3 regions of the Candidatus Clostridium eludens genome follow, and region 1 is predicted to be linked to each of the others. Evidence: riboswitches for the same ligand, from Rfam matches in the RefSeq annotation. Region 1 holds a riboswitch; each other region holds the start of a gene.

What was found. Region 1 has a riboswitch for S-adenosylmethionine ahead of ACJDU8_RS20285 (MetQ/NlpA family ABC transporter substrate-binding protein). Riboswitches for the same ligand answer to the same signal wherever they lie in the genome.
Region 2: linked by a shared signal. The riboswitch ahead of ACJDU8_RS06695 (methyl-accepting chemotaxis protein) and the one ahead of ACJDU8_RS20285 (MetQ/NlpA family ABC transporter substrate-binding protein) in region 1 are both predicted to bind S-adenosylmethionine.
Region 3: linked by a shared signal. The riboswitch ahead of ACJDU8_RS01565 (amino acid ABC transporter ATP-binding protein) and the one ahead of ACJDU8_RS20285 (MetQ/NlpA family ABC transporter substrate-binding protein) in region 1 are both predicted to bind S-adenosylmethionine.

What each region holds. Positions count from the first base shown of each region.
Region 1 covers NZ_JBJHZX010000040.1:12,901-16,185, forward strand. Annotated here, with positions in the region: gene ACJDU8_RS20280 (aminotransferase-like domain-containing protein) at 1-786, opposite strand, end outside; gene ACJDU8_RS20285 (MetQ/NlpA family ABC transporter substrate-binding protein) at 918-1,733, opposite strand; SAM riboswitch class I at 1,812-1,917, opposite strand; gene ACJDU8_RS20290 (D-alanine--D-alanine ligase) at 2,154-3,044, shown strand; gene ACJDU8_RS20295 (MBL fold metallo-hydrolase) at 3,114-3,285, opposite strand, start outside.
Region 2 covers NZ_JBJHZX010000007.1:99,365-102,649, forward strand. Annotated here, with positions in the region: gene ACJDU8_RS06690 (GMC family oxidoreductase N-terminal domain-containing protein) at 1-332, shown strand, start outside; gene ACJDU8_RS06695 (methyl-accepting chemotaxis protein) at 387-2,024, opposite strand; SAM riboswitch class I at 2,106-2,208, opposite strand; gene ACJDU8_RS06700 (pyridoxamine 5'-phosphate oxidase family protein) at 2,350-2,808, opposite strand; gene ACJDU8_RS06705 (hypothetical protein) at 2,825-3,285, opposite strand, start outside.
Region 3 covers NZ_JBJHZX010000002.1:30,925-34,209, reverse strand. Annotated here, with positions in the region: gene ACJDU8_RS01570 (ROK family transcriptional regulator) at 1-522, opposite strand, end outside; SAM riboswitch class I at 1,075-1,189, shown strand; gene ACJDU8_RS01565 (amino acid ABC transporter ATP-binding protein) at 1,297-2,034, shown strand; gene ACJDU8_RS01560 (amino acid ABC transporter substrate-binding protein) at 2,116-2,931, shown strand; gene ACJDU8_RS01555 (amino acid ABC transporter permease) at 2,947-3,285, shown strand, end outside.

The DNA of each region.
Region 1 (3,285 bases):
ATGATAAGAAGGAACAAAATATGAAATTTTGAATTTATTTTTTTGTAATTCTTTTTCAAGTATGCTTAAATTTACTCCATCCTTCTCCATATCTACACCTGTTATATTAAGCCCGTGCAACTTCATAATCTTAATTGCAGTATTGTGAGTTGGATTCTCACATATTATATTGTCTCCCTTCTCTGTAATACAGGACAATATCAAATCAAAGCCTTCTGTAAAACCATTTGTTATAAGTATGTCCTTTTCCTGTATATCCACACCCTTATTTTCCATATATTTAAGCAAATATTGAATAAGGGGCCTGTATCCTTTGGCATATCCATAATTCAGTACTTTTTCTCCCTCAATAGACATCCTGTTTAAAAATGCCCTCTTAAACTCACCTACATTAAACAGATTTTCATCAGGAGCTATACTTTTAAAAGATATCATTCCCTTCTGCCATTTCGCCTCATGTTTAATTATATCTAATTTTTCTGAAAGTTTTCCATAGTTGTTTATTTCATTCTCCCAGTTTACACTCCACTTTCCCTGAAAATCCACTTTAATATTTGATACAAAAGTACCTTTTCCCTTTTTTATATATACGAATCCCTCATCCTGTAAAAATTCATAGGCATATATTATTGTATTTCTGCTTACATTAAACATAGAAGCCATTTCCCTGGTGGATGGCAGTTTTTCATCACTTCTAAGCAGCCCCTTTAATATCATATCTTTAATATAATCCTTTACCTGTACATATACAAGCCTATCTTTATCTATTTTAATATTAGAGAACATAATAAATTTCACCTCAACTATATTTTTACACAATTAAATGAAGAAATAAATAAAGAATAATACCCAGTTAAATACTTAAAAGGTACTATTCTTTATTCTATGAGGTGTTTTGTGTTAAAATTATTTATTTTTTAAAATGCCGGAACTATACTTCCCTTATACTTTTCGTTTATAAATTGTTTAATTTGTGGATCATTCACAGCTTTTGCTAAAGCTTTAATATAAGGTTTATCTTTATCTTCTTTTCTAACAGCAATTATATTGGCATAAGGTGAATCTTTTGATTCTATAGCAATGGCATCTTTTGTTGGATTTAAATTTGCCTCTAATGCATAATTTGTATTTATAACGGCTGCATCTACATCTGATAAAATTCTTGGAAGCTGCGGTGCATCAACCTCTTGTATATTTAAGTTTTTCTTGTTCTCAGTTATATCCAGTTTTGATATGGTGTCTCCATCTTTTACCTTTATGAGTCCTTTAGCAGCCAACAACTTTAAAGCCCTGGCTTCATTTGTAGCATCATTTGGTACAGCTATTTGTGCTCCATCTTTTAACTCACTTAAACTCTTAATCTTATTTGAATAAACCCCCATTGGTTCAATATGCACTTTAGCAACATAAGTCAAGTCTGTGTTATTCTTTTGATTAAACTCTTCTAAATATGGTATGTGTTGAAAAAAGTTTGCATCTATTTCTCCTGACTCTAAGGCTTTATTTGGAGTTACATAATCTGTGAATTCAACTATTTGCAGGTCATATCCTTCCTTTTTCAGTATAGGCTTAACCTTTTCCAATATTTCTTTGTGAGGCTGAGGAGATGCCCCTATCTTTATTGTAGTTTTGTCCTCATTTTTACTTGTGCTGCCTTCACTTTTTTGTGAGCCGCACCCAACTAGTGCAAAAATAACTATTAATGATAAAATAGCGGTTAATATTCTTTTCATTTCTTATTCCTCCCTTATGATATTAGATTAAAAATAATAAAGCCCGAGGATAACCTCGAGCTAAAAATCTCAAACTATCCCCTATCTTTCAGCTTACGCTGTAGGAATTAGCACCAATGTATTATAAAATAATACTGGTTGCCGGGCTTCATAGGGCCAGTCCCTCCACCACTCTTGATAAAGCTTATATTAAATTCATAACTTACAGAATAAATTATAGCATACAATTTAATAATGTCAATACCATTTCAAAAACATAATAAATTCATATTAATTCCTCTAAAAAACCACTATTAAATTGAAATATTGATAGTGTGGTTCTTTAATATTTTAATTAAAATGTATATTATTATATTAAAGAGGTTTTACACCAAAATCAAAAAATAGGAAAATAAAGTTGATATTGGAGGAATTAATAATATGAAAATAGGAATCATAATGGGAGGTATATCTTCTGAAAGAGAAGTTTCCCTAAATTCAGGAAAATCAATAATAAACTATATGGATAAAAACAAATATGATATTATACCTATTGTTATAGATAAAAAAAGTGATGTAATGGAGAAAGTGAAGGATATAGATTTTGCATTTATTGCACTTCATGGCAAATTTGGTGAAGATGGTATAATTCAATCTGTTTTTGAAACTATGGATATTCCCTATTCAGGCTGCAGCCCTCTAACCAGCGGTATTTGCATGGATAAAGACATAAGTAAAAAATTACTGTGCTCTGAGAATATAAACACTGCCAGCTGGATATGTACTAAATCCATAGAAGATATTAACTATAAATACTTAGAAGAAATGGGATACCCTGTAGTAGTAAAACCCAACTGTGGTGGCTCAAGTGTAGCCACTACTATAATAACAAAAAGTGAAGATGTAGAAGCTGCCGTTCGCCTTGCTTTGAATTATGATACAGAAGTTATGATTGAAAAATATATAGCAGGTGATGAAATAACCTGCTGCATATTAAATGGAACTACCCTTCCAATACTTGCTATAAAACCTAAAGGCAACTTCTTTGATTATACTTCGAAATATGCAGATGGGGGCTGTGATGAAATAGTAGTAGAATTTGAGAAACCACTGCAAAATGAAATTGAAGAAATATCCAGAAAGTGCTGGAATCTTTTCAAGTGCAAAGGATACGTTAGAGTAGATATGATACTAGAAAATAAAATTCCCTATGTGCTTGAACTGAATACTCTACCAGGACTCACTAAAAATAGCCTCTTTCCTAAAAGTGCTAATGCAGTAAATATATCTTTTACAGAATTATTAGACAAAATAATTCAATGCTCTCTGTAAATTTTAAGAGTATCTGAAAATAAATAACTAGCATGCTGGCTAGTTATTTATTTGAATATACCCAAAATATCACCATTTTAATGTACATCCTGTTTTATGTTCAAATTCTGCTTTTACATTATCTAAATTTTCTATATTTACGTTCTCTAATTTTAGTTCTAAACTTAAATTCACGCTATTAAAGGATGGATTTTTCTTTAATTTTATATTCTCTCTTTTACAAATATCTGCCGCTATTTTT
Region 2 (3,285 bases), on a different contig from region 1:
GTTTTATTCCTGTAATCAAATATATTCCATGCAAAAACGACATACAAAAAAGAAATAAGCTTGCTGCTATTGCGGCAGATATACTTAAAAAAGCAGGCGCTAATAAAATTATACGTACAGACTGCACACACAACCTGTTGGTCCATATGCACAGCACTATGCGTATGGGGTATGTTACTGATACAAATTGCGAAGCCAAACAAGTTAAAAGATTATTCATTGCAGATAACAGTGTACTTTATAATGGTTTGGGTGGGGCTAATCCCACCCTTACAACACAAGCTCTGGCAGCACGTACAGCTGAAAAAATAGCGGATAAATATTTTAGTTAGCTTTGATGATAGGGGTGTTATCAATGGCAGTATTTGAGATAAGTCTTATATTTATTATCCCAATATTAAATCTCCCATTAGCACCCCTACAATTTCACCTTTCTTATCTATAACCGGAACTGAAAGTGCTATACAGTAATTATTAGTATCTACAGATATATACGGTTGGGATTGATATTCTCTGCCTGTTATTGATTGTTTAAAATAAGGTCTGTGCAAAAAACTAGTATATACATCTTCTTCTTTATAATCCAGGGTTATAGCCTTTCTAAGTCCATCCTTTTGTACTAATCCAAATAGTTCAAAATAAGGACATTTATCTATATTTTTTGTTAATATTTCAGTACAAATATTATAATCCATGGTACTCAAGCCCTCAATTTGTGCTATTCGCCTGAGTTCTTTTAATCCCATTTCTATATTGTTGTATACTTCTTCATCTACTTTGTAGTCTTTAGCAAAAGAGGAAATACCTTCTTTTAACTTTTTATTCATATCTGATAAATTCGAAATAGATTCAAATGCACTTTTCATGGCAGATACTTGATCCTGTGAAGCTGCAGCAACCTGCTGGGTAGCTGCAGAAGTATTTTCCGATATTTCAGATACTTGTCCCATTAAATCTTTTATATCAATTATCTTCTTATTTTGTATATTAATAACTTTATTTATACTTTCTATGGAATCTATAGACTTTTTACTTTCCCTATATATATTATCTAAATTTTCCTTTGTGGCATTAGAAAATGTTATGGTTTCATTAAATATTTCCACTTCATTATCCATACTAGAAGATATATTTGTTATTTCTGATTTAATTTCGTCTATTATACACTGTATTTCTCTGGCCTGATTAGAAGATATAGCAGCTAGTTTTCTTATTTCATTTGCCACTACTGCAAAACCTGAACCGCTTTCCTTTGCCTTTGCAGCTTCTATAGAAGCATTTAGAGAAAGCAGGTTAGTGTTTTTGCTTATATTATTTACTGCATCTGCTATATTCTGAATTTTAAAAGCTTTTTCATATAAATTTTTTACTTTTGATACTAAATTTGCATTTAAGTCTGAAGACTGATTCATCTTTTTAATTAATTCTTCACATATTTTATTACTATGTTTCACTACTTCCATCATAGAATAAGCATTACTTTCAATTAATCCCCCATTTTCTGATATAGATTTATGACCTTCTATAAACTCTTTAATAAGCGTTTCTGTTGTAATTACATCATTCATCTGCTCTATCATATCCTGGGATATATTGTTTATAGCGGAACTGGTCTCTTCTCCCGAACTTTCCACCAGCATTGCATTTGAACTTAAATCTTCACAGTGGTTTACAACTTTATCAGTCATTATGTTTGTTTCATTTATAAATCCTCTCATACTTAGAATTAATACATTTATATTGGAGCATAAATCACTAAATATGCTTCTTTCATGTACTTTTATTTTTTTCGTTAAATCTCCCTGAGATATTTCTTTTATAGATTTGTCAATATCTGACAATGATTTAAGATTCAATTTTAACATTGTCAGAATAGTTGTAACTAAAATTATAATTGCCAGAACCCATATAATGTTATTTAATATAATGCCTCTTCCTCCTACAATAGTGGAAACAATAAAAACTACTGCTGTTAAAAATACTGAAATCGTACCAAATATGGCCCCTATTTTTTTATTTTCCATGTTCAAACCCTCCCCAAAGTAAAATTAAAATACAAAGCCTCTTCTCATAACAATAAGAAGAGGCCAAAAAACTACAGCATCCTCTCATCTCCAAGGAAATATCCTTCAGGATTTAGCACATTTCTAGACTTCTAGCTGTTGCCGGGCTTCACAGGGCCAGTCCCTCCACCACTCTTGATAAGAGAGTATATATTGTATTCATTTTTATTACAATAAATTATATACATTAAAGCTACAATTTGTCAATAATTTTATAAACATTATAGAGATTGTTTATATTAAATATATAAATGCTTCTTCAACGAAACCATTGCTTAATCTATTTCTAGGCCTTTTTAATTCTATCTAAATGCTTAAAGAATGGCTTATCTTTTTCCTGCTTTTCAAACTTATCTCTTGGAGATTGATTTTCTATGGATTCGGGTTCAATAATAACAACCGCTGCCATATCAAATCCTAATTTTTCAAGGATATCTGAATATATCTCTTCGAAATATCTCCCTGTAATGAGTATTTTCACTGGTCTGCCAATTATTGTATAGCTTTCTTTATTTTTTCCGCATATTGCAATTGAAACTTTTTTATCATACCATATACTTCCTGTTATATTTCTATAACTTTGTGACGACTCAAAAAGTTCAACATATTCAATATTCCCTTCTTCATTAATATGGATGGTCTGCTTTACACTGGTATGAGGTATGCCGTTTATTCCAACAGTTGCAAGTATCTTTGTGGTCTCTGAATTATTAATAATATTCTTTATATCATTTATGTTTGCCATTTCATTCTTCACCCCTTTATAACACTCTCTGTAAATCAGAATTAGGATGATTCCCGCATCTGCGATAATCGTCAAAATCTATTGTTAATCCATATTTTGTTCTAATATCATTAAGGCCTTTAGCTAACCTTACATAATATTCCAGTGATGCATTCTTCTGATCTCCAAAAAATGAAAGCGGTCTTGGAACCCAAACAATATATACGACTGATACACCACTGCTCATTAGATCTTCCGCTTCTTCAAGTGTATTTTTAAGTGCTTCGTCTTCAGTTTTAAACCCATTTGGCTTTGCTAGTTCAACGCCTCCAACAATTCCTGAATTTACATTTCCTTTCCCAAAAATATTGACTGCCCTTTTAAGACGATTTTTCCATTCATTATATCCAACCCACTCTTCTTTACCAGGACAAATCCATTTAAATAAATCATTATTTAGAACCTCTATATCAGAAGTATAACTTGTTAACCCTGTTT
Region 3 (3,285 bases), on a different contig from region 1:
GTTAGTCCAACTATCTGCAAAAAAGTCAACCGGGTTTTTTATGATCCCATTTTTTATATCTAAAGGTCCAACAGATCCTACTCCTATGCCTAAGAGTTTCATATGACTCAAGTTTAGGTCTGCATAAGCTCTGTTGACAATTTCTACTATTTTTTTTACAGTTTCACAAGGAGTACAAGACTCATCCATATGAAATAGTTCCTTATACAAAATTTTCATTTTTAAATTTGTAATAACTACCTGAGTATAGAGTATTGATATATCAATGCCTATAATATAAAAATCATTTACGTTTATATCATACAAAATTGGCCTTCTCCCGCCTGTAGATTCTCCTATACAACTTTCAACTACTATTTTGCTTTTTTCTAAAGGTTCCATAACATACTTTAATGTGGTCAATTTAATATTTGTCATAGACGAAATTTCATTTTTAGATAAATGTCCATTTTTCTGAAGCAAATTAAATATTTTTTTTTCTTCAAAGCTTAAACTTTTTAGTATATTGGAATTATCTCTCACTGGTACACCTCTTACATTGATAGAATTTAATGAATACTTTTTTCATTTTTGAAATAAGTATTTTAAAAAACTTAATACACTATGAAGATCTATTGTTTTTCGACTTTTTATTCTATATATCATATCTGTTATTTGTACTGTAATAATTTTTAACAATTACTTTTTTCGTTTTTGAAAAAAGTATTGTAAAAAAAATAATTACAATGTACTAATTAAAAAAAGCTAAATTTTACTCTTACAAAATGTAAGAATAAAATTTAGCTTCCAGTTTTTCTGGTCAACTAAATATCAACACATACTTATTTGATCTATGATTCTATTAAATTTTATTTTAGCAACCCTCACATATAATAAAAACCAATCAATTTAATATGTTCAGTAATATTTACGTAGTATTATAAATATATTTTTATATAATGTCAATACATTTTTTAAATAATTTTATTTTAAAGGTTTATGATTTTGCTATTTAATAATTGACACATAAGAATATAATTAGTATAATGTGTAAAGCACAAGTAATGTGAAATATTAAAAAATTAATAAACTAGGTTCTTATCAAGAGAGGTGGAGGGACTGGCCCTATGAAACCCAACAACCGGCATTTATTTTAATATGTATCGGTGTTAATTCCTGCAGAGTTATTTTATACTCTGAAAGATGAGAAAAGTGGCCATTTTATAAATTAATTTGGGATGTTAAAAGCTATTTTTCTTGTTTAAGAAAAATAGCTTTTTTATTTTAAACCAATTGAAAGGGAGGTTGTTTTATGAAATGATAAAAGTTAAAAATTTATACAAGAAGTTTAGTGAACTTACAGTTTTAAAGGGTATTGACCTAGAAATAAAAAAGGGGGAGGTTATTGCAATAATAGGCCCTTCTGGTACAGGAAAATCAACTTTGTTAAGATGCATAAATTATTTAGAAACTCCAGACAAAGGTACCATAGAAATAGGAAAATTAAAAATAGATTTTGAACAAATAACTAAAAAGCAAATACATGAATTGAGGAAGCATACATCTATGGTATTTCAAAGTTATAATCTCTTTAATAATAAAACGGCAATAGAAAATATTATGGAACATTTAACTATAGTAAAAAAATTAAATAAAATTGAAGCGGAGAAGATAGCAATGGATATATTAAGACAGGTTGGACTGGTGGATAAAAGAGATTGTTACCCATCGAAGTTATCAGGCGGTCAGCAGCAAAGAGTTGGTATAGGCAGAGCTATGGCTGTGAATCCGGATATAATGTTATTTGATGAACCTACATCTGCTTTAGATCCTGAATTGGTTGGAGAAGTACTGGATGTTATAAAAAAGCTTGCTGAAAGGGATACCACAATGATTATTGTAACTCACGAAATGAGATTTGCTAAAGAAGCAGCAGATAGAGTCATGTTTATGGATAGTGGAAATATAGTAGAGCAAGGAACTCCAGAGGAGGTATTCGATAATCCTAAGAATCCGCGAACTATAAAATTTTTAGAACAGGTTCAATTTAACTAAATTATGAAACTTAAATTCATATTGCAGTATTACAAAAATTTTAAAGTAAATAATTATTATTAATTTATAGGGGGTATAACCATGAGAAAAATTGGTCTATTAATTAGCGTTTTATTAATATTTGCTGTAGCTGTTACAGGATGTGCATCTAGTAAAGATGACAATAAATCCACAGCTAATCAAACCAGTGATAATAATTTATTATCCAAAATAAAAAAAGATGGAGTAATAAAAATTGGTACTGAAGGAACTTATTCGCCATTTACATTTCACGATAAAAACGGAAAGTTAACTGGTTTTGATGTGGAAATAGCAGAAGAAGTGGCCAAACGTTTAGGTGTAAAAGCTGAATTTGTTGAAACAAAATGGGATGGAATATTTGCTGGATTAGATGCTAAAAGGTTTGACATTATAGTTAATGAGGTTGGAATAAAGCCAGAACGTCAGAAAAAGTATGATTTTTCAACTCCGTATATAGTTACAAAGGGAGCGCTTATAGTTGCTAAGGACAATGAAGATATTAAGAAGTTTGAAGATTTAAAAGGTAAAAAATCCGCACAAACATTAACTAGTAATTATGCTGAACTTGCTAAATCTTATAATGCGGAGGTTGTACAAGATGACGGATTTAATCAGTCCATTGATTTAATACTTTCCAAACGTGCAGATGCAACTATTAATGATAATATATCTTTTTTAGATTTAAAAAAGCAAAAACCAGATATAGCAGTGAAGGTAGTGGATGAACAACCAGATGCAGCTTCCAATGGAATTATGTTTAGAAAAGGAAATAAAGAATTGGTAGATGCCGTAAACAAGGCATTAGCTGATATGAAGTCAGATGGAACTTTTCTAAAAATATCTAATAAATGGTTTAATTCCGATGTATCCAAATAGTGATAGGGTGATAATATGCATATAAGTGATGGAGCAATAAGAATAATACAAATATTACAAGATTCTTTTTTCCCTTTGTTAAAAGCAGGCATTCAATTTACTGTACCACTTACATTAGAATCGTTTATTTTGGGGTTAGTTCTTGCATTAATAACAGCTTTAGCTCGTATATCAAATGTTAAACCTTTTGTATTAGTGGCACGTTTTTATGTATGGATTATAAGGGGAACTCCCTTATTAGTTCAATTATTTATCATATTTTACGGGTTGCCAGCGGTAGGTATAACAATGGATCCACTGCCTGCAGCTATTATTGGATTTACATTGAGCGTGGGAGCGTATAATTCTGAAATA